Regions from separate parts of the Roseateles sp. SL47 genome, predicted to be linked through region 1. Evidence: predicted binding sites of a transcription regulator. Region 1 holds the regulator's gene; each other region holds the start of a gene.

Region 1 (10,354 bases):
AAAGGGAGTAACGTACAACGGCCTTACAGGTCCGGGGCCACTCGGCGCAAAGGTGGCCGAGACGTTCAGGAGCGGCACGTATACCGAACTGACTACGGCCGAAGCGACTACTCTGTACAGAGTCTGGGGTGGGAAGGCCGGTGAACTCGGTCCATATTGCACGAGAACTCCCCCAAGTGGGCCGGTTCAATCAGTCCTCGATAGCGCTCTCAATCCGGCCTGGGGCAACACTGCGACCAACGTGACAAGAATTCAAGTTCCAAGCGGAGTCAAGATTTACGATGGTTTCGCGGCTCCGCAAGGTGGGCTGGTTGGCGGTGGGAGTCAAGTATTCATTCCGAAGGTTGACCCAGCATGGATAGTCAAATGAATGCCTGCCCATGGGAGCGGATAGATGACTTCCAGACGCGTGGTGAGTTCGACCGCTTCGTGGCTTGGGCGGCCGCCCAAGTCACCTCGGGCGATGCGGTGGAGATCCCGGTCGCAAGTCCGTACATTGGCGCTTCGAGCTTCACCGAGAAATGGTTCAAGCACGTTCCAAGCGGCGGCGTTTGGCGCCTCGTGTGGCCTGACGGACCTTTCACCGGAGTGTTTGAGCCGGTGACTTGGTCCGCTGCAGCAAAGGGAGGAACGAACTTCTTCCGCAGAGCAAAGGCTGGCGAGGCGCCGAGCTTTGTTCCTCGGCCAGGTGACCGACACGTCGAACCTCCTCCCCGTTTGCACAAAATATGCACCGAATTTGCACATGGGATGTGCACGGGTCAAGGAACGACATCAGGAATGACAGCGCATCCGCACCTACCTTCATAGGGATGGCGTGTCTCATGGTGATGGTAGGCCGTGCAGGACTTGAACCTGCGACCAAAGGATTATGAGTCCTCTGCTCTAACCAACTGAGCTAACGGCCCCCTGAAGGATCAGCGGAAGCGGCGGATTCTACTCAACGCGGGGGCCTGCTCCGGCTGTACCGCCCAGCCTACTTCTGCGACAAGGCATTGCTCACCATCCGCGACGTGATGTCCACGATCTGGATCATCCGGTCATACGCCATCCGCGTCGGCCCGATCACCCCCAGCGTGCCCACCACCTCGCCATCCACCTCATACGGCGCCGACACCACCGACAGCTCCTCATACGGAACCACCTGGCTCTCCCCGCCAATGTAGATGCGCACCCCTTCCGCCCGGCTGGACACATCCAGCAGCCGCATCAGTTGCGTCTTCTGCTCAAAAAGATCGAACATTCGCCGCAGGCTGCCCATGTCATGGCTGAAATCCTGCACCGTCAGCAGATTGCGCTCGCCGGAGATGATCACCGGCTCCTGTTCCTGGTAGCTCTGCGTGCCCACATCCACCGCCGCGCTCATCAGGGAGGCAATCTCCCCTCGCAACGCGTCCACCTCCGTCCGCAGATGGTCCCGCACCATGTCCAGGCTGAGGCCAGAGTAGTGCGCATTCAGCCGGTTGCTGGCTTCGGTCAGTTCGGATTGGGTCAGGTCTTGTGCGGTGAACACCAGCCGGTTCTGCACATCCCCCTCCGGGGACACCATGATCACCAGCACCCGCCGCTCGCCCAGCCGCAGGAATTCAATGTGATGGAAGACGCTGCTCTTGCGCGGCGCGGTGATCACCCCCACAAAGCTCGACAGGCTGGACAGCAGCTGCGCCGCGTTGGCAATCACCCGCTGCGGCTGATCCGGCAGCAATTGCGATTCCAGCGACGGCACCTCGGCCGCCGCCGAGGCCTTGGCCGTCAACAGCGTGTCCACAAAAAGCCGGTAGCCGCGGGCCGTCGGGATGCGGCCGGCACTGGTGTGCGGGCTGGCGATCAACCCCAGTTCTTCCAGGTCGGCCATCACGTTGCGGATGGTGGCAGGGCTCAGTTCCAGGCCCGAAGCTTTGGAGAGCGTGCGCGACCCCACCGGCTGTCCGTCCGCGATGTAGCGTTCAACCAGAGTCTTCAGCAGAGTTTTGGCGCGCTCGTCGAGCATGATTTCATTGTATTGAATCCCCAGGCCACCGCCGGGCGGCACCGTGGCGCTGTGGTGTAATTCTGCGCATATGTCCAAGCGCTTCCGTCATGTGGCCATCGTCGGCAAGCCCCAGGCTCGGGGCATTGGTCCGCTCCTGGAGGAGATTGCCGACTTTGTGGCCAGCCAGGGATTGGATGTTTCCCTGGATCAGGAAACAGCCGACAGTACCGGCATTTCCACCTTTCCTGCCCTCAGCCATGCAGAAATGGGTCAGCAGTGCGACCTGGCCGTGGTGGTCGGCGGGGACGGCACCATGCTCGGCTTCGCCCGCGAGGTCGCCCGCTACGGCATGCCGCTGGTCGGCATCAACCAGGGTCGGCTGGGTTTCATCACCGACATCTCTGCTGACAAATACAAGGAGTCGCTGGCCCCCATCTTTGCTGGCGACTTCGAAAGTGAACACCGCTCCATGCTGGAAGGCGCTGTCCTGCGGGATGGCGAACAGATCTTCTCCGGCGTGGCGCTGAACGACGTGGTGGTCAGCCGCGGTGCCACCGCGTCCATGGTGGAACTGCGGGTGGATGTGGGCGACGAGTTCGTGGCCAACATGCGGGCGGACGGCGTCATCGTCGGCACGCCCACCGGTTCCACCGCCTACGCCCTCTCCGCCGGCGGCCCCATCTTGCACCCCGGCATCGCCGGCTGGGTGGTGCTGCCGATTGCTTCCCATGCCCTCTCCAACCGGCCCATCGTGCTGCCGGACTCGGGTGAGGTGCGCCTGACCATCGTGGCCGGCCGGGACGCCAGCGTCAATTTCGACATGCAAAGCCTGGCCAGCCTGCTGCATGGGGATTGCATCACCGTGCGGCGCTCCCAGCACCGCGCCCAGTTCCTGCATCCCCGGGGTTGGAGTTATTACGCCACGCTGCGCCGCAAGCTGCGCTGGTATGAAGGCGTAAGCTGAGCCGCCGCCCCACCGATCCACTGACGATCGACTGACTGATCGACTGACCGACCCGATTTGAGCGATTAGAGGACTCACCGACATGCTGCGCCGCCTGAGCCTGCGAGATTTCGTCATCGTGCCGGAGCTGGAACTGGACTTCTCCGCCGGTTTCTCCGCCCTGACCGGGGAAACCGGTGCCGGCAAGTCCATCCTGATCGACGCCCTGCAACTCGCCCTGGGCAGCCGGGGCGATGCCGCTGTCGTGCGGGAAGGCGCCGCCAAGGCCGAGATCAGCGCTGAATTTGATCGCCCGGAAGCCGTGCTGAGCTGGCTGGAAGAAGGCGGTTTTGCCACCGACGACGAACATGCCAGCCTGTTGCTGCGGCGGGTGATCGATGCGCAGGGCAAGAGCCGGGCATGGATCAACGGTAGCGCCGCCACGGTCGCCCAACTGCGAGAACTGGCCGAGCATCTGCTGGACATCCACGGCCAGCATGCCTGGCAAGGCCTGACGCGCCCCGCCAGCGTGCGCCAGTTGCTGGACGAGTTCGCCCAGATCGATGCCAGGCCGGTGGCCAGCACCTATGCGCAATGGCGGCAGGCCAGCGAGGCGCTCGCCCACGCCCAGGCGCGGCAGGCGGATCTGGCACGGGAACATGAACGGCTGAGCTGGCAGATCGGCGAGGTGGACCGCCTCTCGCCCGGCGCGGACGAGTGGGAAGAACTCAATGCGGAACATCAGCGGCTGTCGCATTCCCAATCCCTGATGGATGCGGCACGGGGCGCACTGGACCGGCTCAGTGAGGCCGAGATCAATGCCCAGGCGCTGACCGATGATGCGTTGTCTGCGCTGCAGGATGTGCTGGCGTACGACGCCGGCCTGCAGGACACGGTCAACACGCTGCTCGGCGCGCAGGCGCAGTTGCAAGACGCCGCCCACAGCCTCAGCAGCTACCTCAACGCCGCCGATCTGGACCCGGACCGCCTGCAGCAGCTGGATGAGCGGGTGTCGGCCTGGGTGACGCTGGCCCGCCGCTATCGCCGCCCGCCGGCCGAGCTGCCGGTGCTGCTGGACGAATGGAAGGCCGAGCTGGCCCAGCTGGATGCCGCCACCGATCTGGAAGGCCTGCGGGCCAAGCAGGCCCAGGCTCTCAAGGCCTATCAGAAGGAAGCCAAGCTGATCAGCGCCGCGCGGGCCAAGGCCGCACCGGCCCTGTCCAGCGCGGTGTCGCAGGCCATGCAGCAGTTGGGCATGGCGGGTGGACGGTTTGAGGTGTCGCTGCAGCCGCAGGACGAGCCGCAGGCCTTTGGTCTGGAATCGGCCGAATTCCTGGTAGCCGGGCATGCCGGCAGCACGCCTCGCCCGCTGGGCAAGGTCGCTTCGGGCGGGGAGCTGTCGCGGATTGCATTGGCCATTGCCGTCACCACCAGCCAGCAGAACAGCGGCGCAGGCACGCTGATCTTTGACGAGATTGATTCCGGCGTGGGCGGGGCGGTGGCTGAAACCGTCGGCCGTCTGATGAAGCAACTGGGCCAACGCGTGCAGGTGCTGGCGGTGACCCACCTGCCGCAGGTGGCCGCCTGCGCGGACCATCATTTCCTGGTGGCCAAGGCTGCACGGGCCGGTGTCACCAGCTCGGAGGTGCAGCCCATCCATGGGGAGGCACGCACCGCAGAAATCGCCCGGATGCTGGGGGGGGAGCGGCTGTCGTCCACCAGCCTGGCCCATGCCCAGGAGATGCTGGCCCACTCGGCCCGCGCCCTGCCTCCGTCCACGGCCCGCGTCACGGACTCCGCCGCCAAAGGCAAGAAGGTCAAGCCATGATCCCGCCGCAAGAGCCCACGCTCGCCGCGCAGGCCGCACACACCACCGATCTGGTGTTGGTGACCGGCATGTCCGGCGGCGGCAAGTCCATTGCCATGCATGCACTGGAGGACGCCGGGTTCTTCTGCGTGGACAACCTGCCGCCCGAATTGCTGCCCCACTTCCTCGAGCTGGAGCAGGAAAGCGGGTCGCGTCGCCGCGTGGCGATTGCGGTGGATGTGCGCAGCGCCGGCTCGCTGCCTCAGCTGCTGCTGCACATCAAGGAGTTGCGGCTGAGCGGCGGCGTAGCCCTGCGCAGCATCTTCCTGGATGCGGACAACGACACCCTGCTGCGCCGCTTCTCCGAAACCCGCCGCCCGCACCCGCTGCGCGCTGGCGTGGACGACAGTGACACCCATCGCGCCCTGCAGGACGCGATCGCGCTGGAGCGGGAACTGCTCACGCCGCTGCGCATGGAATCCACCGTGATCGACAGCAGCCAGCTGCGGCCGGCCCAGTTGAGGGCCTGGGTGCGGGACCTGGTGCGGGTCAGCGGGTCGTCGCTGACGCTGGTGTTCCAGTCCTTCGCCTTCAAGCATGGGGTGCCCAGCGATGCGGACTTCGTGTTTGATGTGCGGGTGCTGCCCAACCCCTATTACGACCGGGAACTGCGCCCGTTGACCGGCCGCGACCCGGCGGTGGCGGATTATCTGGAGCAGCAGCCGGAAGTGCGGCTGATGCTCAGCCAGATCGGCGCCTTCATTGCGCAGTGGCTGCCCAGCTTCGGCTCGGACCAGCGCAGCTATCTCACCGTGGCCATCGGCTGCACCGGCGGGCAGCATCGTTCGGTCTATCTGGTGGAGACGCTGACCAAGCAGTTCGCCTATCACGGTCAGGTGCTCAAGCGGCACCGGGAGCTGGACGCGCGCTGATTCAGCGCATTCAGGCGGCGCGGCTGTCGCGCTCCGTATCATCCGTCTGGCTGGTCAGCAGAATGCCCAGCACCACCGAGGCAATCGGGAAGGTGCACACCAGCAGCAGCATCCACCCCACCAGATTGCGGCCCGCGAGTCTGACGGCCATGCCCATGTACACCCAGTGGGCAATCAGGCTGACGGCCATGCCCAGCCCGCACAACACCCCGCGTCCGGCTCCAATGTCACCGTCCTGCGTGCCACTCACCAGCAGCCAGAGGCAACCTGCCCAGATGATGAAGGCCACCAGCGCGGATTCGAGGGCGCTTTTCATCGGCGATTTGGCAGCAGTGGACATGGTGGAGAGCGGATGGAAGTGCTGTTGAGGTGACGCGCTGAGCGAGGTCACCGACACGGCGAGGTCGATGAATGGAAGGGATGAACTGGGATTGATCGGGTCTGGGCACCCGGTCATGCACCCGGTTCGGAGGCTGTGCCGAAGAATATCCCAGCCAGGGGCCTTCGACCTCAGGTCAATCCAGCAACTTTTTCAGCGGCGCCGGCAGCGCGTATTGGCTCAATTGCTCGCGCGCCACCCACTGGCCCGGCGCAGCCGCCTCGGCCGGCCCGGACAGCACGGCGCGGCGCGGGTGCAGCACCCAGTCAAAGTGCGTCAGCGCATGCTGCACGCGGGGCAATGTTTCCACTTGAGCCACCCCCAGGGAGCGGCGGTGAGCGTCCAGGTCGGCTTCGGAGTCGAACATCGGCAGGGTCCACAAGCCCCCCCACAGTCCTTCGCTGGGCCGTTGCTGCAGCCAGATGCGGCCTTCATGCTCCAGCCACAGCCACCAGTTCTCCCGCTGGCCACGCTTGAGCTTGCGGGTCTTGATCGGGTAGAGCGTCGGGTCGCCTTGGGCACGGCCCTGGCACAGGCCCGAGACCGGACACAGCAGGCATTGCGGCTGGCGTGGGGCGCAGTGGCTGGCGCCGAGATCCATCAGCCCCTGGGTGTAGGCCGGCATATCGGCTTCCAACGCGGGCAGCAGCGCCTCAGCCTGCCGCCACAGCCGCTTCTCCTGGGCCTGTTGGGCCAGGTCGCCGTCAAACGCCAGCAGTCGGCCAAGCACACGCTTGACGTTGCCGTCCAGGATGGCCACGCGTTCACCGAAGCAGAAGGACGAGATGGCTGCCGCCGTGGAGCGGCCGATGCCCGGCAACTCCGCCAGTTCAACCGCCGTGCGGGGAAAGGCGCCGCCGTGGCGATCCATCACCGTCTGCGCGCAGCGGTGCAGGTTGCGGGCCCGGCTGTAATAACCCAGCCCGGCCCAGGCGGCCATGACGTCGTCCTGCGGCGCGGCGGCCAGGGCCGCCACATCCGGGAAACGCTCCAGGAAACGCTTGTAGTAGCCCAACACCGTGGTCACCTGCGTCTGCTGCAGCATGATCTCGGAGAGCCATACACGGTAGGGGTCGCGGGTGTTCTGCCAGGGCAGGTCGTGCCGCCCATCCTGGCGCTGCCAGGCCAGCAGCAGCGGCGCAAAGTCGCCACGCAGCGCCTGCATCCGGGTTTGGAGTTCTTCGTCGGTCATCAGGGGGCGGAGTATCGCGCTTGCAGCCGGGCCACCTCGGCTGCGGGCTGTGATGCAGAGGGCCGCCAGTGCTGTTAGCGCTTCTGGCAGGTCGGGCAGAAAAAGGTCGATCGCTGCCCCTGCACAATTCGGCGGATGGGGCTGCCACACACACGGCAAGGCTCTTTTTCACGTCCGTACACCCGGGCCTGCATCTGGAAGCTGCCAGCCACACCGTGTGCGTCCTTGAAGTCCCGCAGGGTGCTTCCACCCGCCTCCAGCGCCTCGCCCAGCACCTGGGTGAGCGCCTGCGCCAGGCGTTGGGCTCGGGGGCGGCTGATCTTGCCGGCCGCCAGGCGCGGGTCGATGCCCGCCATGAACAGCGCCTCGCAGGCATAGATGTTGCCCGCGCCCACCACCACATCTCCGGCCAGGATGGCCTGCTTGATGGCCACCCGTCGCCCTCCGAAACCGCGGTGCAGATGCGCGCCATTAAAGGCCTCGTCGAACGGCTCCAGGCCCATGCCGGCCAGCAGTTTGGCCGCCGGCGCCACATCCAGGCCCTCGGACCAGACCACCGCACCAAAACGGCGCGGATCGGTCAGGCGCAACACGCCTCGGTCGGTGACGAGTTCGAAGTGATCGTGGGGACCCGCGCTGGGGGGCTGTTCACGGAAGGCCAGTGACCCGGACATGCCCAGGTGCATGAGCAGGCCACCGTCTGGCGGCAGCGGCTGGGTGGGGTCCTGGAGGTCGATGGCGTCGCCCTCGGCCCGCAAGGGGAGCCACAGGTACTTGCCCCGGCGCGTCACCGCGCCCACCCGCCGGCCCACCAGGCGCCCCGCCTCTACCCCCAACGGCCAACGCAGCGGCTTGCCCAGGCGGACATCCAGCACACGAGACCCTTCAATGGCGGAGGCAAAACTCAGACGTGTAACTTCAACTTCTGGCAACTCTGGCATGGCTCAATGATAGGGGGACAGGTGTTTCGCTGCCCGCCAGCGCCCAGCCGGCCCTGCCCACGCCGTGGGTCTGGGTCTCCCGGCCGGCTTGGCTCGCGTGCGTTGCGCCGAGCTTCCCTAGAATGGCCTGGAGTGTTTCTTGCCTCATTCGCGACAGTTCAGGAGTTTTCCCATGCCCGCCTCCGTGCGCCACCCCTGGTGGATCCCCGCCGCCCTCGCCCTGAGCTGCGCTGCCCATGCCCAGACCGCCCGGACTGACACTGCTGTTCAGTCCCCGACGTCGGCGGCTTCCGCGCCGCTCAGCAGCACCGCTGCATCGGCCCCCATGCCCAAGTCCAGGCCGGCAAGCGGCGCGGCCAAGGCGGCCAAACCCGCCAGCGCAGCCGCCCCCGCGAAGGCGAAAAAACCTCCAAGCCAACGGCGACTCAGCCCTCGGGCCCAGCCCTGCCCGCATCGGCCGCCACACCGTCACCCACGCGCGCCCCCGAGGCTGCCGGCCATGGCAACGGCACGCAGACGCCCGGCACACCGGCCGCGCCTGTGGCTGCCGCGTCCGCACCGGAACCCATCCGGAATTCCGGCCTCGATGCGCTCATGTTCTACCAGGTGCTGATCGGCGAACTGGCGTTGCAGGGGGACCAGCCGGGTGTGGCATTCCAGGAACTGCTGGATGCGGCGCGTCGCGCCGAAGATGAAGCCCTGTTCCGACGCGTAGTGGCCGTGGCCCTGCAAGCCCGGGCCGGAGACCAGGCGGTGGTGGCCGCTCGCGCCTGGCGCGACACACTGCCCACCTCGCAGGAAGCCCTCCGCACGCTCATCCAGTTGTTGGCCTTGCTCAATCGCCCGGCCGAGGTGGCGCCCCCCTTGCGTGCGCTGTTGGCGTTGAATGCGCCGGATTCGCGCGCCGGTCTGCTGGCGGGCCTTCCGCAACTGTTCAATCGCAGCCCGGACCCGCAGAAGGTCCAGGAAGGCCTGGAACCCTTGCTGCGTGAGACCGCTGCCCGGCCGGAAACCCGGTTCGTGTCGCTGATGGTGCTGGCACGCCTGGCGCAGATGGCGGGCAATGCCGAGGCCGCCCTGGTGCATGTACGCGCTGCCGCCCGGGACTTCCCGGACCGGGACGAGCCGCTGGCATTGGCCCTGGAGCTGCTGCCCCAGCGTCCGGAAGCCGAGGCCTTGATCACCGCCGAATTGCAGGCCCATCCCGACAAGCAGGGGCTGCGGCTGGCCTACGCACGGGCCCTGGCGCGCGCCCAGCGGCCTGCCGATGCGGCTCGCGAGTTCCGTCGGGTCACGCAGGAATCGCCGGAGAACCTGACCTCCTGGCTGGCTCTGGGCTCGCTGGAGCTGGATCTGCAGCATCCCGATGCCGCTGAAACCGCCGTGCAGCGCTACATGGGCCTGCTGGACGAGCAACCCGCCCAGCGCGAACGCCTGGAACTGAGCGAGCGCGAAGCGCGTCAGCAAGGCTTGCTGCTGCTGGCACAAGCGGCGGAAATGCGAGGGGACCTGAAGTCGGCGGAAGCCCGCCTGAGCCAGATCGATGCCGCCCCGGGCAACATCGACATCGCCTACCGTCGCGCATCCCTCATGGCCCGCCAGGGCAAGCTGGAGCAAGGCCGCAAGCTGCTGCAGGCGCTTCCCGCAGACCAGGCCCAGGACCGCCGCGCCAAGGTGCTGGCCGAAGCGCAGCTGCTGCGTGAAAACCGCCAATGGCAGGCCGCCTACGACCTGCTGGGGGAGGCCGTGGCTGCCCATGGCGAGGACACGGATCTGCTCTATGAGCAATCCATGATGGCCGAGAAGCTGGGCAAGATGAAGGAGATGGAAGCGCTGCTGCAGAAGGTCATCCAGATCAAGCCGCAGCACTACCACGCCTACAACGCCCTGGGTTATGCCCTGGCCGATCGGAATGAACGCCTGGAAGAGGCGCGTGACCTGATCTCCAAGGCGCTGAGTTTTGCGCCGGGCGAGCCCTTCATCATGGACAGCATGGGTTGGGTGGAGTTCCGCCTTGGCCGCATGGGTGAAGCCGAGCGGCTGCTGCGCCAGGCTTACGGGTCCCGTCCGGATCCCGAAATCGCCGCCCACCTGGGTGAAGTGCTCTGGACCGCCGGCCAGCAGGACGAGGCCCGCCGCATCTTTGCAGAAGCGATCAAGCGCGACCCTGAAAACGAAGCGGTGAAAA
Region 2 (10,354 bases), 2.2 Mb from region 1:
CGTGGAGAAGATCAGGCGTGATCTTTCGCCCCCCCAACCCGCGCAGGCGGGGGTTTCTGCGCCACAGCCAGGCGGCAGCGAAGCCACCGCTCGGCACGGCACCCCGCAGCCGTGATGGGCACGTGTTTGCAGGGCGCTGAAGTCCGCCATGGATCGGCCCCGGGAGTCCCATGACTTACGTCGTCACCGAGCCCTGCATTCACTGCAGGTATACGGACTGCGTCGCTGTCTGCCCCATGGAATGCTTTTTGGATGCGGGCGGGATGCTGGTCATCGATCCGAATGGCTGCATCGAATGCGCCATGTGCGTGCCAGAGTGTCCGGTGGACGCCATCGTCCACTTGAACGAATTGTCTCCGGATCAGTCGGTGTTCGCTTCGATCAATGCCTTGCGCAGCCAGGCCGCAGACGCAAAGCCAGTCAGACAGAAAGAAGCCGCGCATCCGGACCACGCCAGCTGGTCCAAGGTTGCGATCAAACGCCATCTGCTGAAGGCGCTGCCGACTGATTCAGACCGCTGATGCCAGGAAAGAGAAGATGAGCGCCTAAATCACCGGCATCGCCGCCAGCGTGTTGTTTCCAGCCGGGGCCTTGGCGCCGAACAAGCAGAGCGATTTCAAGCTGTCGGGTGCCACGCTGCGCGCGGAGTCGTATCGGGGCTCACCGGCCTTCGCGCTTCGGGTGCCGTCGTCCTCGTATCAGGACCCGACCGGAGAGCGACTGTCCGACCGCAACGTCATGGCATGGCTGCCCATCGATTTCGGCCATGGTTCGATTGAAGTGGACATCACCAGCGACCTGGCGCCGGATGCTCCCGACGATGCGAGGGGGTTCGTCGGCTTCGCCTGCCGGATGGATGAACCAGGGCGGCGGCGTCGGTGTGTGGATCGAATCAGGGACCATTGCCCCTAGTCGGCATCTTCGGGTGGTTCACGAGAACTGAGCGTGCCTGAGGCCGTCGCTCTGATCGGGCGACCGACGGGTGCGAATGCCCCCTTCCTCTGGTGAACTCGACGGACCGTCACCACCCGAAGCGATATGGCGGATCCCGAGGCACGCCGCAACAGGCGGTTGCAATGGCGCCTGCTTCCAGGGGCGCCGAGCAGGGTTGGCCCCGAGGGTGAGAGTCGAAGTGTCTGTTGAACTTGTTCCGGCCGCCAAGCCCCTGATTGCGAAGGCATCAGGGGCTTTTTGATGTCCCGCCAAGGTCTCAGCACTTTGAAGCTCCGAATTCAGCATCCCGCCGATAGCGACGGCCCAGGACTGGCACTACCTTCGCCTCATCGCACTGCGGTCCAGCCCCATGAAAAACTTCGATGCCCGGTCGGTGACACACACGCGTGAGCCTGCCGCATCCGATCCAGCCGCCCGGACGCCACGGCGAGCCGCCACACCAGCCCCGACCTTTGAAGACGCCGTCAATGGCTCTGCGCGCGTGATGTCGCAGGCCTTGACCCTGCAGGCGCTCTACAGCGGCACCGTCCAGCGAGAGACATCCGGAGAAAAAGAGCCGTCAAAGGATGAAGATGATCAGGACAAGCGTGAAGAGCCTGCGCGGCAATTGACCCTGTTCTTCAATGGCCAGGATCACTTCGACCTGCTGGTGCCGTCGTCCCGATCTTCGGACGTGACCATGGGCCCCAGAGAGTACTACCGCCGGATCAAAATCATCGGTGACGGCGCCTGCATGTACAGCGCCTGCCTGAAGTCGCCGGTGGTCCGGCGGGCGATCGCTCAGAAGGCCCTGGGCGGCGTGATCGATCCCAACCGTGTCGACCTGCAACAGTTGCGCAGCATCATTGCCCAGACCTTGAATCAGGAGGAATTCCGGCGCCGCATCGTCACCGCGATTCAAGGGATAGCGGCAGCCCTTCGAAACGGGAACGAGCCGATCGGGGCCCCACCGCAGATCATTTCCGCCATCCTGTCAAAGACGGGCAATTCATCCGAACCGCTGGATGAGCATGAGGCCGAGCAGCTGTATGGACAACTGGTCGACGCTTACATCAATGCCGTCGAATTTTCCCAAGAGATGTGGGGTGGGCAGTTGGAGCTGTCGGCGTTGAGTTCCACGCTGGGCATCGATATACAGATCATCGAGCCGGTGGAACAGGGCGAAGGCCCGGCACATTGGCGCGCCACCACCATTGGAAATGGGCGAGCCCCTCGTGTATCGCCCAATACGGTCAACAACGAATTCATACCCTTCGCCAGCACCGAAGGCATCATCACCGAGGATGGCGAGGATCCGGAGCAGTTCCTCGCGTTCTTTGCCGAGGGACGATCCTTGAAAGAATCGAACCAGGGCGAACAAGCAGAAAGGACACCGCAAAAATTAGACGTCCCCCCCAGCAAGCGGAGCTCCCCGCGCACCTCCTACCCAAGCACCTCAAGAATCAGAACGCTCTCGGATCTTCCGCCGGGGGGGAGTACGAGCTCCCCGCAGGGATATCAGGTCTTCGTCCCGCCCGGAAAAACACTTGTGAACGGTGGCAGCCAGACATCAGGATCCACCACAGGTCCCGTCGTTCGACGTGACGGCTACACCGTTTTCGTGCCGCACAACCGCGAATTGCAACCGCCGTCCACGTCGCACACGTCCTCGAGTGGCCTGATTCGACGCGACGGGTATCAGGTGGTGGTGCCACCGGGTCGGCATTTGAATACAGCCCCCAGCCTATCCACGACGGATGACGGCAGAGGCATCATCCGCAGGGACGGCTACACGATATTTCCACCCAGCAATTGGGCGACGTCAACGCAGGATCAAGAGTCAGTCGAAACACCCAAAGCGCCCTCCAACATCCGGGGACTCAAGGACCTCCTACCCAAGCCGTCACGCACCGAGGAGAGGGATCCGGGCCGTTTCGGTCATGACACCTCTCGCGGCGGCGGGAATGGCGCCCAACCTCGGGATGGTGGCTCCACCACGCTCACCGAGACGGAGCACCCCAAGGATTCGCGTTCCATCGCTCGCCTGTTTGGCCTCGGCGGCGACGATCCATCATCCAGCCACACCAAGGCCAACAGCGACGATGAGGCGGTCCACGGACAGGCTAACACCCAGGTGCTGCATCTGTCCCCGCCGTCGTCGACCTCGTTGTCGCCGGTGGAGCCGCAGGGAGACAAGGAGGGATCAGCCCCGCATGATCTGACCATTGGGCCGTCTGAGCCCCTGGACCTGATCGTTCCGCAGCCGGAACAGCAGTCTCAGTTGCAGTCTCAGTTGCAGTCTGAAGGGCAGCCTGGAGAGCAACAAGAGAAGGAGCCAGAGGAGCAGCTAGAGAAGGAACAAGAACCGAAGACGGAGCAGCCGCCAGAAGTCCAGGTTGCACTTCCCAACCAAGGGTCTTGGGAGGAACGTCGCCGGGAGGAACTGCGGCTTGAGCGCTTGGCCAGGCAGAAAGAAGAGCTGCAACGCAAGGCAAATGCCGAGAGAGCCATTCGCACGATCAAGTACTACATCGACATGATTCAGCGAATGCTCTTCAGCGGGCGATATGGCGACGATTACGAGTCTCTGGTGCGATTGCTGAGCAAGGTCAAAGAGCCGCTGAGTCATCTGTACAACTACGGCGCCGCCGACGCGTCCGTCCAGAAGATCAAGGAGTACATCACCGCGCTGGTGACCCGTGAGCTCGCGCAGATCATCCACAACAGGGCAGAAGGTCAGAGGACCGGTGGAGAGGACGGTGTCTGGACTGGCGACATCAATGAAATCTTGCTAACGGCGTGGATCCTTGACCATGAGGCCCACGGCATGTCGGCCAGCAATGCAGCGCAGGTCGCGCGCGGCATCATTGCCCACAATGGAAAAACCAGTGGCGGCGGCACCAACTTCAAATATGAGGGTCACACCGTCTTCCACATTTCCCATGGCAAGAACGGCAAGGCCGACGGCTGCACCGTGTTTTTCATTGTGACCAAGAATGGTGTCTGCATCGTCGGTATTGGCGCTCATGCCGGGTCGTCGTCGTACACGCTCGACTGGACGGTGGGCGATTGGAACGGCGGCAAGAAGGTCATTCAGTTGTGACCCGCTGGGAGCGTCCAGGCGGACCACCTTGAGGCTCCACGCGATGTTGGTCACAGGTCGTAGACCTCGTCGGCGACTTCACCGGTTTCGAAGTACTTTCCGACAGCGCGATTGAGTCGACGCAGTAGCGCGGTCAGCGTCTCGCCCTCACGGCGCACCAGCATGGCCACGACATCGTCGGCGGTCGCAACGGCCACGCAGGGGAAGTCGTCTTCGCGGCCGAGCATGACCTCGCCACCATCCTCAATCAAGTCGTCCAAGTGGTTCACGCCGTGTCACCTTGAATTATTCCTGGTGCTTGCCACTGGTGCGGCAGCAGCTCCTGGATGCGAGAGTTGGGCTGCTCGTGGGCAGTCGCACGGACGAAATGATGCCGCATCGGCGGTCGGCCCGTCGGACCTGATGTCCGCTCATTCTCAACACCGTGCTTGTGATCAACCTCGGTCGAATGTCTATGGGTGATGTCTCGCGCATCGCGAGGGTGGCCAAGCAGGGTCCAACAACGTACGGCAGGAGATTTCAGCTCATATTTTCAAACACGGAAGTTCGTTCTTCGTACGGATCACGGTTTTGCTGACGCCGCCTCATGAATCTCTGCTTCGGTCGGCCAAGGCCGAAGTGGGCCGGACATCACCCTCCCCCTTGAAACGTCACAACCCATCCCTATAATCCTGTTGCTAGCACTCATGGAAGCCGAGTGCTAACAGCTTTCTTGTGACGGGCCGGCCTCTCGTAGCTGGCCCTGCCATCAAGTCCGACACAGTCAAGGAGATCAGATGAAACTGCGTCCTCTGCACGATCGCGTGATCGTCAAGCGCCTCGAGAACGAAACCAAGACGGCCTCCGGCATCGTCATCCCCGACAACGCCGCTGAGAAGCCCGACCAGGGTGAGGTCTTGGCCGTCGGCCCGGGCAAGCGCAACGACAAGGGTGAATTCATCGCCCTGAACGTGGCCGTTGGCGACCGCGTCCTGTTTGGCAAGTACAGCGGCCAGACCGTCAAGGTCGATGGCGAAGAACTGCTGGTCATGCGCGAAGAAGACCTCTTCGCTGTCATCGCCAAGTAAATCCACAGGCCACACGGCGGCGCGCTGACGTCGCTGGGCCCTCCAGTCTCCCCGGCCCCGGCCTCGGTAGATTGTGTGGTCCCCGCCCCTCCAGCACGCCGCACGCCCTGCGGCCCACGGCTCCACCAGGACCGTTGCCCCGCGTGGCGGACCTCTTACTACTGAATTCGGAGAATCTCACATGGCAGCAAAAGACGTTGTCTTCGGCGGCGAAGCCCGCGCTCGCATGGTTGAAGGCGTGAACATCCTGGCCAACGCGGTCAAGGTCACGCTGGGCCCCAAGGGCCGTAACGTGGTGCTGGAGCGCTCCTTCGGCGCCCCCACCGTCACCAAGGACGGTGTGTCGGTCGCCAAGGAAATCGAGCTGAAGGACAAGCTGCAGAACATGGGCGCCCAGATGGTCAAGGAAGTCGCTTCCAAGACCTCGGACAACGCCGGTGACGGCACCACCACCGCGACCGTGCTGGCCCAGGCCATCGTGCGCGAAGGCATGAAGTACGTGGCCGCCGGCATGAACCCGATGGACCTGAAGCGCGGCATCGACAAGGCGGTTGCCGCCCTGGTGACCCAGCTGAAGGCCGCCTCCAAGGCCACCACCACCTCCAAGGAAATCGCTCAGGTCGGCACCATCTCCGCCAACAGCGATTCCGAAGTCGGCCGCATCATCGCTGAAGCGATGGACAAGGTCGGCAAGGAAGGCGTGATCACCGTCGAAGACGGCAAGTCGCTGGAAAGCGAACTGGACGTCGTCGAAGGCATGCAATTCGACCGCGGCTACCTGTCGCCCTACTTCATCAACAACCCGGAAAAGCAAGCCGCACTGCTGGACAACCCGTTTGTCCTGCTGTACGACAAGAAGATCAGCAACATCCGTGACCTGCTGCCGACGCTGGAAGCCGTCGCCAAGGCCGGCCGCCCGCTGCTGATCATTGCTGAGGAAGTGGACGGCGAAGCCCTGGCCACCCTGGTGGTCAACACCATCCGCGGCATCCTGAAGGTCGTGGCCGTCAAGGCCCCTGGCTTCGGCGACCGCCGCAAGGCCATGCTGGAAGACATCGCCATCCTGACCGGTGGCAAGGTCATCGCTGAAGAAGTGGGCCTGACCCTGGAAAAGGTCACCCTGGCCGACCTGGGCCAAGCCAAGCGCGTCGAAGTGGGCAAGGAAAACACCACCATCATCGACGGCAACGGCGCTGCTGCTGACATCGAAGCCCGCGTGAAGCAAATCCGCGTGCAGATCGAAGAAGCCACCAGCGACTACGACCGCGAAAAGCTGCAAGAGCGCGTGGCCAAGCTGGCCGGCGGTGTGGCCGTGATCAAGGTCGGCGCTGCCACCGAAGTCGAAATGAAGGAAAAGAAGGCACGCGTGGAAGACGCGCTGCACGCCACCCGCGCTGCCGTGGAAGAAGGCATCGTGGCCGGTGGTGGTGTGGCTCTGCTGCGCGCCCGTCAGGCTGCTGGCACCATCAAGGGTGACAACCCTGACCAGGACGCCGGTATCAAGCTGGTCCTGAAGGCCATCGAAGCCCCGCTGCGCGAGATCGTGGCCAACGCTGGCGGCGAACCGTCGGTGGTGATCAACACCGTGCTGGCCGGCAACGGCAACCACGGCTTCAACGCCGCCAACGACACCTACGGCGACATGATCGAAATGGGCATCCTGGATCCCACCAAGGTCACCCGTACCGCCCTGCAGAACGCCGCTTCCGTGGCTTCGCTGATGCTGACGACCGAGTGCATGGTTGCCGAATCGCCGAAGGACGAAGGCGCTGCTCCCGCCATGCCCGGTGGCATGGGCGGCATGGGCATGGACATGTAATGTCCGCGGACGGGGCCCTGCCCTGTCCACGCTGCCCCACTGCAGCAAAGGGTCGCTTCGGCGGCCCTTTTTTTTTGAAGGCGCCCCGCCCGCCTGTGACAACCTTCCGCGTACTGACTCCGGGTTGATGCTCCCGCCCTGCCAGGGGATGCACGGCGGTTCGGGCAAGGCCCGATAATGGCGGCGCACTTACACATTCAAGATGGTCCAAGCGCCTTCGCAGCAATCCCTGGTCCTGGAGACCCTGGCTCATGTTCCCTCCCTGGCCCATGCCGTCTACGGTGGCATCCAGGATGAACTCAAGAGCCGCCTGGAGCACCACCAGCTGACGGCTGGGTGGGCCAAGCGTCGGGCGCACTTTTCTTCCGACTTTGAAGATTCCCTCAGCCGGCTGCTGAGCCTGGCCGCCGAGGGCAAGGACCCGCTCGCCCGGGACCGCCCGGCGGTGGTCCATCACGACAGCCTCAGCCTCAGCCTGGTGGACGAAAACCAGGCGCTGAAGGACGTGGCCATTGCCCACGTCATCAACACCATCGAAGACAACACCCGGGCAGAACTTCATCAGCTGGGCAACTTCTTTGGCGCGCTGCGAGGCATTGCACGGCCGCTGAAGAGCGACAACCCGCTGCGGGCGGCCATCTTCGCCCATGCCCTTTCCCGCGCCATTGAAGGCGTGGACCTGGACGCCGAGGGCCGTTACAAGCTCATGCGCATTGCGGCGGCGCCCCTGGCCCGCCATCTGCAACCGATCTTCACCCTGCTCTGCCGCGAACTGCGCCAGGCCCAGCTCAGCGGCATGCTGCAAAGCCATGGCTCCGCCGTGAAGGAATCCGACCTGCGCATGCGCCAGTTCAAGGCGCTCAACCAGAATCCGCAGGCCCCCAACACCACGCTGGACGAGGTGGCGCTGCTGCTGGACTCCGTCACGCGCCCCCATCGGCTGGATGAGATTGCCAGCCCGCGCCTGGGCCCAGGTGCCCCCGGCGGCCCCAAGGGTGGTGACCTGCTGTCCCGGCTGTATGACCAGATCCTGGCCGACAACAGCCTGCAGCCCCAGCTCAAGGTGCTGATGGGCCGACTGCAAGTGGCCATCGTGCGGCTCTCCCGTCACGACGTGACGCTGCTGAAGCGGCAGGACCACCCCACCTGGCTGCTGCTGAACCGCATCGCGGCCCATGGCGCCGGTTTCGGGTCCCCCGAAGACCCCGGCCTCAAGGATTTTCTGCAGCTCGTGGATCGGGTCATCCAGCCGCTGATTGCCTCCGAGCAGCCAGCGGCCAGCCAGTTCCAGCAAGCGCTGGTCCAGGTCGAACAGTTCATCCGTGAGCAGGCCGAACAGCGGGGGCAGCACAGCGCTGTCGCCCTGCAAAGGCTGGACCGCGAACAGCAGCGCCAGGAATGGCAACGGCTGCTGCGCGAGCAACTGCAGCATCAGCTGGACGATGCCAACGCCGGCAAGCTGATGCGCCGCTTCCTGCTCGGCCCCTGGGTGGAAGTCATCGCCCAGGCCATGGTGCAGTTCGGCCGTGATTCCGATGAAGCTACCACCTATGTGGATCTGGTGGACGGATTGCTGCACAGCGTGCAACCCCATGCGGACGACACGGCCCGGCAGTTGCTGCGCGCCCGTCTGCCGGGCCTGGTGCAGGCCCTGGAGGGCGGCATGGACAGCATCGCCCTGCCGCCTCTGCAGCGCCAGGCCTTCATGAACGAGCTGATGCGCCAACACGGTCGTGTGCTGCGCGGGCTGCCCGCCGACGAGACCGCACCCGCAGACAGCGGGCCGCGTCGGCCCGCGCTCACACCGGAAGAAGTGCTGCAGCAGCTGCTGGCTGAACGCGAGTCCCAACTGCCGTCGCGCTGGGCGCATGAGCGGGTGGACCGCGGCCAGTTGCCCACCGTGCCCATCGGCCTGTTTGCGGACGAACGCTCGCCGGATGCGCGCGTGGCCCTGCAGGACTGGATCAATGGCATGGAGATCGGCAACTGGTACCACCTGTTCGTGCAAAGCGAATGGGTCACTGCGCAGGTGGCCTGGATCAGCGAAAGCCGCCAACTCTTCCTCTTTGTCAGCCAGTTGCCGGATGACCGTCATTCGCTCACGCGGGGCGCGCTGGAGCAACTGGTGGTGAACGGGCTGATCACCATGCTGGAACCCGAGCCGCTGCTGCAACGTGCCATTGGCACACTCATGCAGGATCTGGAACAACAGCGCTGAGGTCTATGTCCGTGTTGCTTCGCCGCCCGCCGCTGCGGGTCGGTGCCCTGGTGGTGGTCGCGTGCCTGCATGTAACCCCTGCCGGCGCCGGCTCGATCGTGTCCCGGGGGCTGCGCCCCTCGACGTCGGCTGCAGCCTTGGCGGGTGCACCTCCCGCCTCAGGCCCCTCGGCCTCCCCCGCCAATACGACCGCCCCGCCCACGGAACGGCTGCCGGCCGATGCCCTGACTGACGTTCCCGCCCCGCTGTCCAGCCTGGCGCCCGCATCACCTCGTCCCACGGCCAACGGCCCGCGGCCGCGCCTGGGTCTGGTGTTGTCAGGCGGCGGCGCGCGTGGACTGGCCCATGTGGGCATCCTCAAAGTGCTGGAGCGGCAACACATTCCGGTGGATGTCATCACCGGCACCTCCATGGGCGCCATCATTGGCGGCCTGTATGCCAGCGGCATGTCGGCCCAGGACCTGGACCGGGAACTCAAGCGCATCGCGTGGGACCGCCTGTTTGCCAGCCGCATCGACCGCCAGGATCTCTCCCAGCGCCGCAAGGAAGAGGACTTCGCCTTCTCCGCCACCATTGAATTCGGTCTGCGCAACGGAGAGGTGCGGGTGCCCACCGGCACCTTGTCCAGCCGCGGGCTGGAGGCGCTGCTGCGCCGCCTGACACTTCCCGTGCGGGACGTCACGGATTTCGACCGTCTGCCCACGCCCTTCCGCGCGGTCGCCACCGACATGGAAAGCGGCGCCGAGCGGGTCCTGGCCCAAGGCGATCTGGCACTGGCCCTGCGCTCCAGCATGAGCGTGCCCGGTGTGTTTGCGCCGGTGGAATGGGAAGACCGCATCCTGGGCGACGGCGGGCTGGTCAACAATCTGCCGGTGGACGTGGCCCGGGAGATGGGCGCGCAGCGGTTGATCGCCGTCAACGTCGGCACACCGGTGGCCGGACGGGAATCACTGAATTCTCTGCTGGGCCTGACCTCCCAGATGATCACCATCCTCACGGAGCAGAATGTGCAGCGCTCGCTGGCATCGATGGCTGCGGGGGAAGATCTGCTGATCACACCAAAGCTGGGCAAACTCACTTCGGGCGATTTCGACAAAGCCACCGACTTCATCCGCCTGGGCGAGGAAGCCGCCGAAGCCATGCTGCCGCAGTTGCGCGCCTACGCGGTCGACCCGGATTTATATGCCCAATGGCAGATGGCCCGCACCGGCCTG
Region 3 (10,354 bases), 2.3 Mb from region 1:
CGCGGCCTTCCTGGTCCTGCGCTGCATTCGCGGGCAGTGAGGGGGAGGGCGTCGGCTCCGGCCACCGTTGCCAGTGGCCGTGCTGCCAGACGTGAAGACCCTGGTCGAGGCCCGGCATCCACAGGCGGCCCTCGGTGTCTTCGGCGCAGCCATAGGCGCCGCCGGGCGCGGGCTTGGGCAAGCGGGTGATGCCGGACGGCTCGACCTTCAGGACCCGATCCGCCAGGAACAGCCACATGCCGCGCTCCCCGGCGGCACAGAGCGCTTCTGCAGGTGACTCGAGGGTGACAAGCGGGCGGGGCGACTTGCCGGGTGCAATTTCATACAGCGCATGGGCATCCGCCACGTGCACCACACCGTCATGAGTCACGGCCATGCGGTAACTGGTTGGCGAGTTGCTCGGGAGGTCCGGTTCGACGATGACGCTGGCCGGCCGCAGCAGGTCCAGGCCCAGTTCGGTGCCCACCCAGACATTGCCTTCCCGGTCCTGGAAGAGGGCGCGAGTCTGGTCCGACGTCAGCCCCGCCGTGGCCTGCAGGGCGGCGATGCGCCGCTCGGCGGGCCATTGCGCCGAGGGCTTGCGGCCCGGTGACCGGATGCGCAGCACACCACTGTTCCAGGTGGTGGTCCACAGGTCGCCTTGACGGTCAAACAGCACACGAGAACCGCCCACCGGGTTCGGATATTTGAAGGCCGTATCGGGGCTGTCCGGGCGCTGCAGGGCACGGATGCCGCGCTCGTCCGACAGCCAGATCTGGCCTTGCGCATCCTCTGACAGACTCGCGCGCGGCGAGATGCCCGCCTCTGCCAGATGAAACCGCACTTCACCGGGTTTGCGATAAGCCAGGGTGTTGGAGAGCACCACCCAGAAAGTGCCGTCCCGCGCGAAGTGCAGGTGCCAGATGGGCTGTGCAGGCAGGCCGGTGTCCGGCCCCAACTCTTGCCATGCCCCCTGATGGAAGCGCGCCAGCGTGCCGGTGCTGCGTCCGCCACGAGCGACCCAAATGCCGCCGTCGGCATCTTCCTGAAGGTCGTTCACTTCGCGGGACGGATTCGGCATCTGCGTGTCGATCAGCCGGCCATCGCGCCAGAGTGCCACTCCCCGGCTGCGGCCCAGTCCTACCCAGAGGTCGCCGTTGCGGGCGGCCAGCAGGCTGGAGACGACCAGCCGGGGGGCGTTGTCACTCTCCAGCCGAATGGGGTCGAAGCTGACGCCGTCAAAGCGGAACAGGCCTTCGACACTACCAATCCACAGAAATCCGTCGCGCGTCTGGGTGATGGAATTGATGCGGCTGGGCGCACCGCGCTCGATGGACCAGGCGTCGTGTTTGAAGTCGACCAGCGCGGGAGGTGTGATCTGAGCCGATGCAGACAGCGGCGCCAGCAGCATCCAGGCGGCCAGAAGTTGCAGGACTGGCAGGAGTGGCAGCAACACCAGGCGAGTGGTGAGGGCAAGGAGGGGTAGCCGCTTGCGGGCACCCCTTGTCCACCGTCTCCAGCCCGGGGGGCCGAGGCCTCTGACTGCACGAGGATGGGGGGCGATCTCTGGCATCGGCTTGGCGGTGCTTGCTCAAGGCTGGTGGAGCAAGGGCGGGCGGATGATACTCGCGCGGGTGCGGATCTTGCCCGTTGCGCTCCGGGGAGCCTGTCATGGCCGGTGCAGCCAAGCGCTGCGGGTGTTCATGGTGGACCCGGAGGTGTGACGGCGACCAAAAACAAAGGCCCCGATGTCGGGGCCTTGTTCAGGTGGGTGCTGGTGTCTGTACCCAGCACCAATCGTCGAGCGGCGGAGGGTCAGGCCACCTCGGCGACCTCAGCCTTGGACAGCTTCTTGGCCGCCGGCTTGGTGGCCGGTGCGGTGTCGCCGGCCATGGCCTTGCGCATCTTCTTCATAGCCGCGACCTCGATCTGGCGAATACGCTCGGCCGACACGTTGTACTCCGCCGCCAGCTCATGCAGCGTCATGCCACCCGAGCTGTCGTCGTTCACCTTCAGCCAGCGCTCTTCCACGATGCGACGGCTGCGCGGGTCCAGCACCTCCAGCGCCTTCTGCAGGCCATCGCTGGCCATCGAGTCGCGGGACCGGGCTTCCAGCACGCGGGTCGGTTCCTGCGATTCATCAGCCAGATAGGCGATGGGGGCAAAGCTTTCGCCGTCATCGTCGCCTTGCGGCTCCAGCGCGATGTCACCCCCGGCGAGACGGGTTTCCATCTCCAGCACTTCCTCGCGCTTGACGTTCAGCTCTTTGGCCACCAGGTCGATCTCACGCTCGGTGAGGGATGAACGCTGCTGGTCTTCCGCGCTTTCCTTCAGGCTGTGCTTCATCGAGCGCAGATTGAAGAACAGCTTGCGCTGAGCCTTGGTCGTGGCCACCTTCACCAGGCGCCAGTTCTTGAGGATGTACTCGTGAATCTCGGCCTTGATCCAGTGCATGGCGTAGCTGACCAGACGGACGCCCTGGTCCGGATCAAAACGCTTCACCGCCTTCATCAGGCCGACGTTGCCTTCCTGGATCAGGTCGCCTTGCGGCAGCCCGTAGCCCAGGTACTGGCGAGAAATCGACACCACCAGACGCAGGTGCGACAGCACCAGGCGGCCGGCGGCTTCCACATCGCCCTTGGTTTTCAGGCGTTGGGCGTAATCCTGCTCTTCCTCTGCGGTCAGCATCGGGAGACGGTTGACCGCGGAGATGTATGCATCCAGGTTGCCCAGCGACGGCACCAGGGACCAAGGATTGCTGGTCTTCAATGCAAGGCTGTTGGACATGTCTTGGAATCTCCTGAACCAGTTGAACCACTGGTGTTGCGATGAATATTAGCACTCATGGGAATCGAGTGCTAAGTGTCGGATGGAAGGCCTTTGTGAGCTTGTGTAGAGGGGTTTTGAAGGAAAAACCTGTGACAAATTTGTCACTTGTAGCAAAACGACCAAATATTCCTTGAACCCAACTCAAACCACCTTCCCCGCGCGCCGCCCGATCCTGAGTCACATCCTTGAAGGCATACCCCTCACGGATCGGCATGGGCACTCTGCAGGCAATGTCTCCGACAGATCCGACAGATCCGGCAGATCCGGCAGATCCCTGCAGAACCTGGCACTGGCACAGATCTTCCTCCAAAAATCCCTCGGGATTGTTGCGCCAATTCGCACACTGTGTTCAAGCTTCATGCCTGCCGGGTGACGGTTCTTTGACGTCATCCTCCCTTGGCAACGCCGCCGCCGCCAGTTCAAACCGGAAGCTGGACCCGGCCCCTGGGGCGCTGGTCACCTCCAGTTGGCCTCCCAGGCGTTCCACCAGCCGCTTGGTGATCACCAACCCCAGCCCCGTCCCCTCAATCCCCCCCAGTTCGCGTCCCAAGCGGTTGAATGGCTGGAACAACTGGGCTCGCTGAGTCTCCGTCAGACCCGCCCCGGTATCGGTCACGCTCAACGCCACCGTGCCGGAGGCGGTCCGGTTGGCGCGCAGCCAGACCTTTCCGCCTTCCTGGTTGTATTTGATGGCGTTGCTGAGCAGATTGGTCAGGATCTGCCGCAGCCGTGTGGCGTCCGTCATCACCCCGGGCAGATCGTCCTCGACCTCCAGCATCACCTCCACCCGGCGCCGCTGGCGCTGTGTCTCCACCATGGCCAGGCTGTCCGACAGGATCGGGCGCAGGGCCTGGGCGGACAGGTCGACGCGGATGTCGTCGGCTTCCAGCCGGGACATGTCCAGCGCGTCGTTGATCATCTCCAGCAGATGCCAGCCGGACTGCTGGATGTGCTGCACCCAGCCACGCTGCCGGGCGCTGATGGCCGGATCGCGGTCCGCCTCCAGCAACTGGGAGAAGCCCAGCATCGCGTTCAGCGGTGTGCGCAACTCGTGGCTCATGCGGGACAGGAATTCATTCTTGGCCCGATGGGCCGCCTTGGCGGTTTCATGCAGGCGCTCCAGTTCTTCCAGCCGCAACTGCTCTCCGATGTCCTCCACCACCCCGACCATCCGGTAGGGCTCTCCCTGCGAGTCCCTGAGCAGCGACACCCAGACGCGGACGGTGATCATCCGTCCCTGGGCGCTGACATAGCGCTTGATCCGGCTGTAACGCTCGATCTCGCCGCCGATGAGTGCGAGGCCCAGCCGGCCGTCTTCGGCCCGGTCCTCCGGGTGCGTGATCTTCATGATCGAGCGATGGCGAAGTTCCTCTTCGCTGTAGCCCACCAATTGGCAGAAATAGGGATTCACCGTCTGGGGCCGCCCGTTGAGGTCGGTGAACACCACCCCTATCGGCGCATGTTCGACGATGCTGCGAAAGCGCTCCTCGCTCTCACGCAGCCGCTGGGTGCGTTCTTCCACCAACTCCGCCACGCGGGCGGCACGCCCGGTCACCACCAGCAGCAGCAGCCCCAGCAGCCCAGTGCAGGCGAGGCCCGCCAGCGCAAACGGTAGGGCGAAGTGGCCGGACAGCACCGGGAGCCCGCCGGGGGCATACACCACCATCTGCCAATCCCGGCCAGCGAAGTCCAGGACCCTCGTGCGGGTGGGCATGCTGGCGGGAAGCGCCTTGCATCGTTCGTCCCCGGCCAGCAGCATTTGGCGAGTGCCCGGGGTGTGGTCCAGCAGGCAGAAATCCAGATCCGTGGCCTGGGCGGGCATGGATTCATGCAACAGGGCTTCCGGCCGGATGGTGGCAAACGCGAGCCCGCGCAGTGCGGCCGGTTGAGTCGGCATGCGGTCGGCGTCCGCATACACCGCCTGGTACACCACCACACCGATGGCACGGGTGCCCACGTCCTGAGACAGCGCAAAAGCCTCGGCCGCCGAGGGCAGCCCGGTGGCAATGGCCCGATCCTGGGCGGCCTTGGCCTGCGGCACGCTGCGTACGTTGACCCCCAAGGCCGTCTGGTTGCGGGCAAAGGGCACGATCAGGCGGATGACCCGTTGATCCGCCGTGGGGTCGAGGGGAAGGTCTCCCGGGCGATGACGCTCGTGTACGTGGAAGTCTGGGTATCCGTCGGCCCGGGCGGCACGTTCAAAGGCTTCCAGCTGCGCGGGCGGCACCAGGGCCAGCCAGCCCAGGGCATAGACACTCTCGCTGCCGGGCGTGCGCTCCGCATGGGCGCGTTCAAAAGCCTGTCGGCTGATGTGTGGCGCCACCGTCAGCAGGCTGTGATTGGCATCCAGCGCGGTCAATGGGCGTCGCAGGGATTCGCCCAGCGCATCCAGGGCCGCCTCGGCCTCCAGATCAAAGGCATGCCGTCGGCGCTCCTCTTCATTCTGCGACACGTAATCACTGGCGGCCACCAGCAGGGCACAGGCCAACAGCATGGGCAGCGACACGCTCAATCGGCGCGGCGCCCAGTGCGTGCGTGGCAGGCCAAACAGGCTCAGCGCCACGGGTGTGGTCAGCATCACCCCGATGGCATCACCCAGCCACCAGCCCAGCCAGTGAGACAGGGCCGCAGCTCGCCCCAGCGGCCCGGCCCAGGACAGCACCAGCACCCCCACTGTCGGCCCGATGACACAGGCGAGCCCGGCCACGGCGGCATAAAAGCGCAGCACCTCCCGGGGTTCCGTCAGACGGGGCACCGGCCCTACCCAGCGTTGTGCCAGCCAGGCGCCGGCATAGGCCTGAAGCGCGGCGCCAGCGGCAATCACTGCGGATGCAAGCAGCGCGCTCTGGCTGAGGGTGTCTGGCAGCAGCAGATGGACCGCCAGCGAGCCGGCCACAAGGCCGGGCAGGACGCGACGCCCCCATCGCAGCACCGCCGCCACGGCCAGCCCGGCCGCCGGATAGACCGGCGCGGCACTGTCCGGCGCCACGATGGACAGTGCCGCCATGCCCAGGGCGGCATACACCGCGCCGATGGCAAGGTTCAGGCCCAACAGCACCTGCCAGCGCCTGTGGGGTGGGGGCGGGGTCGTCATCGAAGCCGCTTGGACGGAGGCATCGCGCATGGCATCAGCCTAGCGCTGGAATTGATCAACCGACATGCTCGAACCGTGGGGGTGGGACGGGGGTTTCCCTAGTCCAGCGAATCAGTGGCGCAGTGTTCATCCGCCTCAATCGCCGCCCCGGCTCCCGTCCGAGCAGTCACCAAACATGGAGGGCCAGAAAGGCAATTCCCCGATGGAGTTAGTTCTTCAATCGGTCGCTTCACCTAGACTCTGCGCCATTCCTGTCCAGATGCCTCGCTCCAGCTCGACGTCCGAGGCAAGTGGCTCAGCCAGCCGTGCCCAGCGAACGCATGCCATGCCTGGCTGGCAGACCTTGTGCCCCCTGGCCCTGCCTTGAGCCTTATGCGCTTTCAAACTTTCGCACCGCGACCGCTGTCGGCGCCGCCGGACCCGCAGCGCCTCACCGACGGGCAGGTGCTGGTCAACGATCTGCTGCCCCCTGCTGCGGGACTCCGGACGCGCCTGGTGCAGGAGGCCGATGGAGGGGCGACCTGGCTGGTGCGTGAAGCCGCGTTTTCCAACGAAAGTGCGTGCCACCGGCTTCAGCGGGAAGCCCAACAGGCGGCAGCCTGCCCTGTTGCGACAGGCGTGCTGCCACAGTCGCCGCTCTGGTCCGCCGATCGCATGCTCCTGGTCCATCGCGCCAGCCCCGGACTCACCACCTTCAAGCGCCTGGGGCACAGCGGCGTGAGCGTGCCGACCTTTGTGGCGCTGTGCCTGGGGGCCGTGGAAGCTGTCCAATCCCTGCACGCTGCCGGACAACTCCACGGCGATCTGCGGACCGAGTACTTTGTTGTGGACGATCAGCAGCAAGTCTCGCTGGTGGCCGCCATCGGGGGCAGTGGTGACCGGCAGGCATTGACCGACAAGGGCGCGCTGCCCTTCCAGGCGCCTGAACTTGATGGGGGCTCGGCAGGCCGACCCACGGTGGCGACTGAACTGTATGCGCTGGGGGTGTGCCTGTTCGAGCTGCTCACCGGCCGCATGCCACTTTCCGCGCAAACGCCCGCGGAATGGGCCCATGCGCATGCGGCGGCCGCTCCGGTCCAGGCGAGCCGACTGCGCCAGGACGTGCCGCAGGCCGTGAGTGCCGTGCTGGAGATGCTGCTGCGCAAGGACCCGGCCGCCCGGTATCGCGATGCCGGGGCGCTGCGGGATGATTTGCAGGACCTGAGTGAAGCGCTCCGTGCTTCCGACCGTCTGGAGGGCTTTGATGCCCGCCGCTCCCGGCAACGGCTGGCAAGGCGTGCCTCCACGCTGTTTGGCCGGCAGCAGCAGCAGGATGCGCTGGCGGCGGCATTGCATCGTGTGGCCTCCACCTCAGACAGTGAAATCGTGCTGATTGAAGGCGGCGCAGGGGGCGGCAAATCGGCCATCGCGCATTGGCTGTTGCAAGGTGCCAAGGCGGCAGGCGCGATGATCGCCGTGGGCAAATGTGATCAGCAGCAACTGGAGATTCCGTTTTCTCCCGTGAGCCAGATCCTCGAAAGCCTGACCTCGCAGTTGCTCGGCGCCGAGCAGCAGCAACTGGAGGCCGTGCGCGCGCGCTGGTTGTCGTTTTTGCATGGACAAGGCCAGGCGGTGGTGGAGCTGGTGCCGACCATTGCGCATGTGCTGGGCCCGAGCCCGGGACTGGCCAATGTCGCCGCCGCGCAAGCCCGGGCGCGCATGGAGCATGCGCTGCTGCAGTCGCTGCGGGCCTTCGCCAGTCCCGATCAGCCCCTGGTGTTGCTGATGGACGACCTTCAATGGGCGGACGAAGCCACTGCCGGTCTGCTGGAAGCCTTTGTCCAGCAGCCTCCACCGGGTGTGCTTTTGCTGTGTGCGTACCGGGACGGTGGGGCCGAAGGCGCCCGTGCCAGGGCGCTGATTGGAAGGATCGTCCGCGCACGTCATGCCAGCCGGGCCAAGGCCGTCGCGGTCACCGAACTGTCGGTGCCTCCGTTGGACGAGGGCGAGATGGCCCAGATGCTGCAGGAGGTCCTGGGGCCGGGCGGCACCGCCGACCTGGAGGGGCTGGCCCGTGCCGTGCAGGCGCGAACGGGGGGCAATCCCTACTTCGCCCTGCAATGGGTCAAGAGCCTGATGGATGACGAGGTACTGGTCTTTGACCGCCACAGCGCCACCTGGCGCTGCGATCTGGCTGCGCTGCACAGGGCCGATTACAGCGACACCGTGCTGGACCTGATGGTGAGCCGTCTGGCCCGCCTGCCCGCGCAGACGATGGAGGTGGCGCAGCATCTCGCCAGTGTCGGCATCGCCTGCGAAGCGGGCCTCCTTGCGAGACTGGCGGGGCTGACCCCACAGGCTTTGGAGGCCGTGCTGCAGCCCGCCGTCGATGCGGGCTTGATCATGCAGAGGGGACGCAGCATCGCCTTCGAGCATGACCGGGTTCTCGAGTCCGCCTATTCGTTCATCGATCCGCGCCAGGCGCCGCAACGCCATGCGCGTGTTGCGGACGCGATGCTGGCACATTGGCAGGCCGATCGGGGCCATCATGCCTTTGAGATCTGCAATCAGATCGAGCGTTCCACCGGCCATGAACCCTCGCCGGCACAGCGCGATGCCTTTGTGTCCATCCTCCTGCAGGCGGGGCTGCGTGCCAAGCAGGCCTCCGCCTGGACCCAGGCGTCCAACTTCATTGACCGGGCCCTTGGCTTGGTGGAAGAGCGCCTGTGGACCGAGCAGCCCGAGGTGGCGTTTGGTGTGCATGCGCTGCACTGCGACATCCTGCTGGCGGCGGCGCAGCTGGAGCAGGCGGAGCTGCAGATTCGTCATCTGCTGAGCCGGGACCTGGAGGCGCTTCAGAAGGCCAATGTCCATCGTCTGCAGGCGGTGCTCTTCACCATCCATTCGGACTATGAGTCGGCCATTGATGCCGCTCTTCGCGGTCTGCATCTGCTGGATGTTCCGCTGTACCGGCATCCCAGCGACGAGGACATGCGAGCCACCTATCTCGCCACGCTCGCCTTGATTGGCGGCAGCGATGGCATCGCCGCGCTGGGCACGCTTCCCACCACCGATGATCCACGCATGCGGGCCGTGATGAGCCTGCTGGCCACCCTGCTGGCCTCGGCCTTCATCTCGGACGGGATCAGCTTCCAGCATCTGGCCAAGATGGTCGAGCTGACCGCACTCCACGGCGCCACGCCGGAGTCGCCGCATGGCTTTGCATGGTTTGGTGTCTTCTGCTCCATCCACTATGAGGCCTATGAGGACGCGCTGGCATTTGGACAGGCCGCGCTGGCGCTGATCGAACGCCACGGCTACGAAGCGGAACGAATTTCGACCCTGGTGGCCCTGGATCAGTCCTCCGCCTGGACACGACCCATGGATGTGGCGCTGTCGCATGTGCAGCAGGCGGTCCGGCTGGGGCTGGCCTCTGGCGATGCGGCGATGGCCTGCTACGCCTACAACCATATCGTTTCGGACCTGCTGATCATGGGGTGGCCGCTCTCGCTGGTGCAGGAGGAATTGCATAAAGGCATCGCGCTCACCCGCACAATGAAGTACCGCGACATTGAGCTGCTGCTGCTGTCTCAGCAGCAGTATGTGGACACGGTCACTGCGGTTCAGCCCGACATTCAAACCTTGCGTGACGGCACCCGGCTGCGTATTGAAGAGGCACGATCCCTGCCAACGCAGTTCTGGACCTGGCTGTATGGCGGCATGGGCCTGTTCCAGCTGGGGTCGTATGACGAGGCCGTGGCGCATCTGCGGGAAGCCGAGCGCCTGGCGTGGTCCGCCCGCGGCCACGTGAACATCATGGACGCGCATCTCTACCTGTGTCTGTCGCTGGCACGGGGCAGCGAAGTGGCGCAGAACCCGGCCGCCATCATCCGCACATTGCAGGACCGCCTGACCTTATGGACAAGACTGGCGCAGACCAATCCTCACAGCTTCCAGAACAAGCGGCAGTTGCTCGGGGCGGAACTGTTGCGACTGCAAGGCCGCCCGCTGGAGGCCATCGCCGGGTTCGAACAGTCCGCAAGAACGGCCATGGCGTCTGGATTCCTTCACGAGCAGGCCCTGGCGCTTCAGTATGCCGGGGAGCTCTGCCTGGCGCATGGGCTGAGGCAACCGGGCCTGACCTACGTCCGCGCGGCGCGTGAGCGGTATCGGGAGTGGGGCGCCTCTGGTTGTGAGCAGCGCACGACGGTGGCGCTGGCGGCAGCAGATGGGAGCGACGCTGCTGATGACAGTCGGGAGCTTGATGCTCGAAGAGATCCGGGCCAGGCGGCCTGGGAACTGGGCGTCAGCGCGGGCCATGCGCTGTCCGGCGAAGCCGTCATCGGGCCCTTGCTCCAGACGCTCATGACCCATTTGATGGTGCATGCTGGTGCCACCTATGGCGCGCTGTTGCTGCTGGAAGGCGAGCAGTTCGAGGTGGTCGCATCGGCCCGCGTGGTGGACGGGCAGGTG

Evidence for each region. Region 1 encodes HrcA, which represses chaperone genes, less so after heat shock. Its sites were predicted from a motif close to TTAGCACTCNNNNNNNNNGAGTGCTAA; they were not measured.
Region 2: the regulator HrcA is predicted to act here: its motif matches at 4,714-4,740, upstream of groES (co-chaperone GroES).
Region 3: the regulator HrcA is predicted to act here: its motif matches at 2,815-2,841, upstream of rpoH (RNA polymerase sigma factor RpoH).

Annotation. Positions count from the first base shown of each region.
Region 1 is NZ_CP113068.1:6,279,229-6,289,582, forward strand. Features, by position in the region: tRNA gene OU995_RS27000 (tRNA-Ile) at 832-908, opposite strand; gene hrcA (heat-inducible transcriptional repressor HrcA) at 977-1,990, opposite strand; gene OU995_RS27010 (NAD kinase) at 2,061-2,936, shown strand; gene recN (DNA repair protein RecN) at 3,019-4,743, shown strand; gene rapZ (RNase adapter RapZ) at 4,740-5,654, shown strand; gene OU995_RS27025 (hypothetical protein) at 5,665-6,111, opposite strand; gene mutY (A/G-specific adenine glycosylase) at 6,170-7,225, opposite strand; gene mutM (bifunctional DNA-formamidopyrimidine glycosylase/DNA-(apurinic or apyrimidinic site) lyase) at 7,300-8,166, opposite strand; gene OU995_RS27040 (tetratricopeptide repeat protein) at 8,761-10,354, shown strand, end outside.
Region 2 is NZ_CP113068.1:2,050,944-2,061,297, reverse strand. Features, by position in the region: gene OU995_RS08870 (hypothetical protein) at 1-115, shown strand, start outside; gene OU995_RS08865 (4Fe-4S dicluster domain-containing protein) at 264-521, shown strand; gene OU995_RS08860 (hypothetical protein) at 592-912, shown strand; gene OU995_RS08855 (hypothetical protein) at 1,304-4,036, shown strand; gene OU995_RS08850 (hypothetical protein) at 4,087-4,305, opposite strand; gene groES (co-chaperone GroES) at 4,813-5,103, shown strand; gene groL (chaperonin GroEL) at 5,285-6,922, shown strand; gene OU995_RS08835 (DUF1631 family protein) at 7,125-9,140, shown strand; gene OU995_RS08830 (patatin-like phospholipase family protein) at 9,146-10,354, shown strand, end outside.
Region 3 is NZ_CP113068.1:2,219,976-2,230,329, forward strand. Features, by position in the region: gene OU995_RS09585 (sensor histidine kinase) at 1-1,435, opposite strand, end outside; gene rpoH (RNA polymerase sigma factor RpoH) at 1,795-2,766, opposite strand; gene OU995_RS09595 (CHASE domain-containing protein) at 3,158-5,902, opposite strand; gene OU995_RS09600 (trifunctional serine/threonine-protein kinase/ATP-binding protein/sensor histidine kinase) at 6,275-10,354, shown strand, end outside.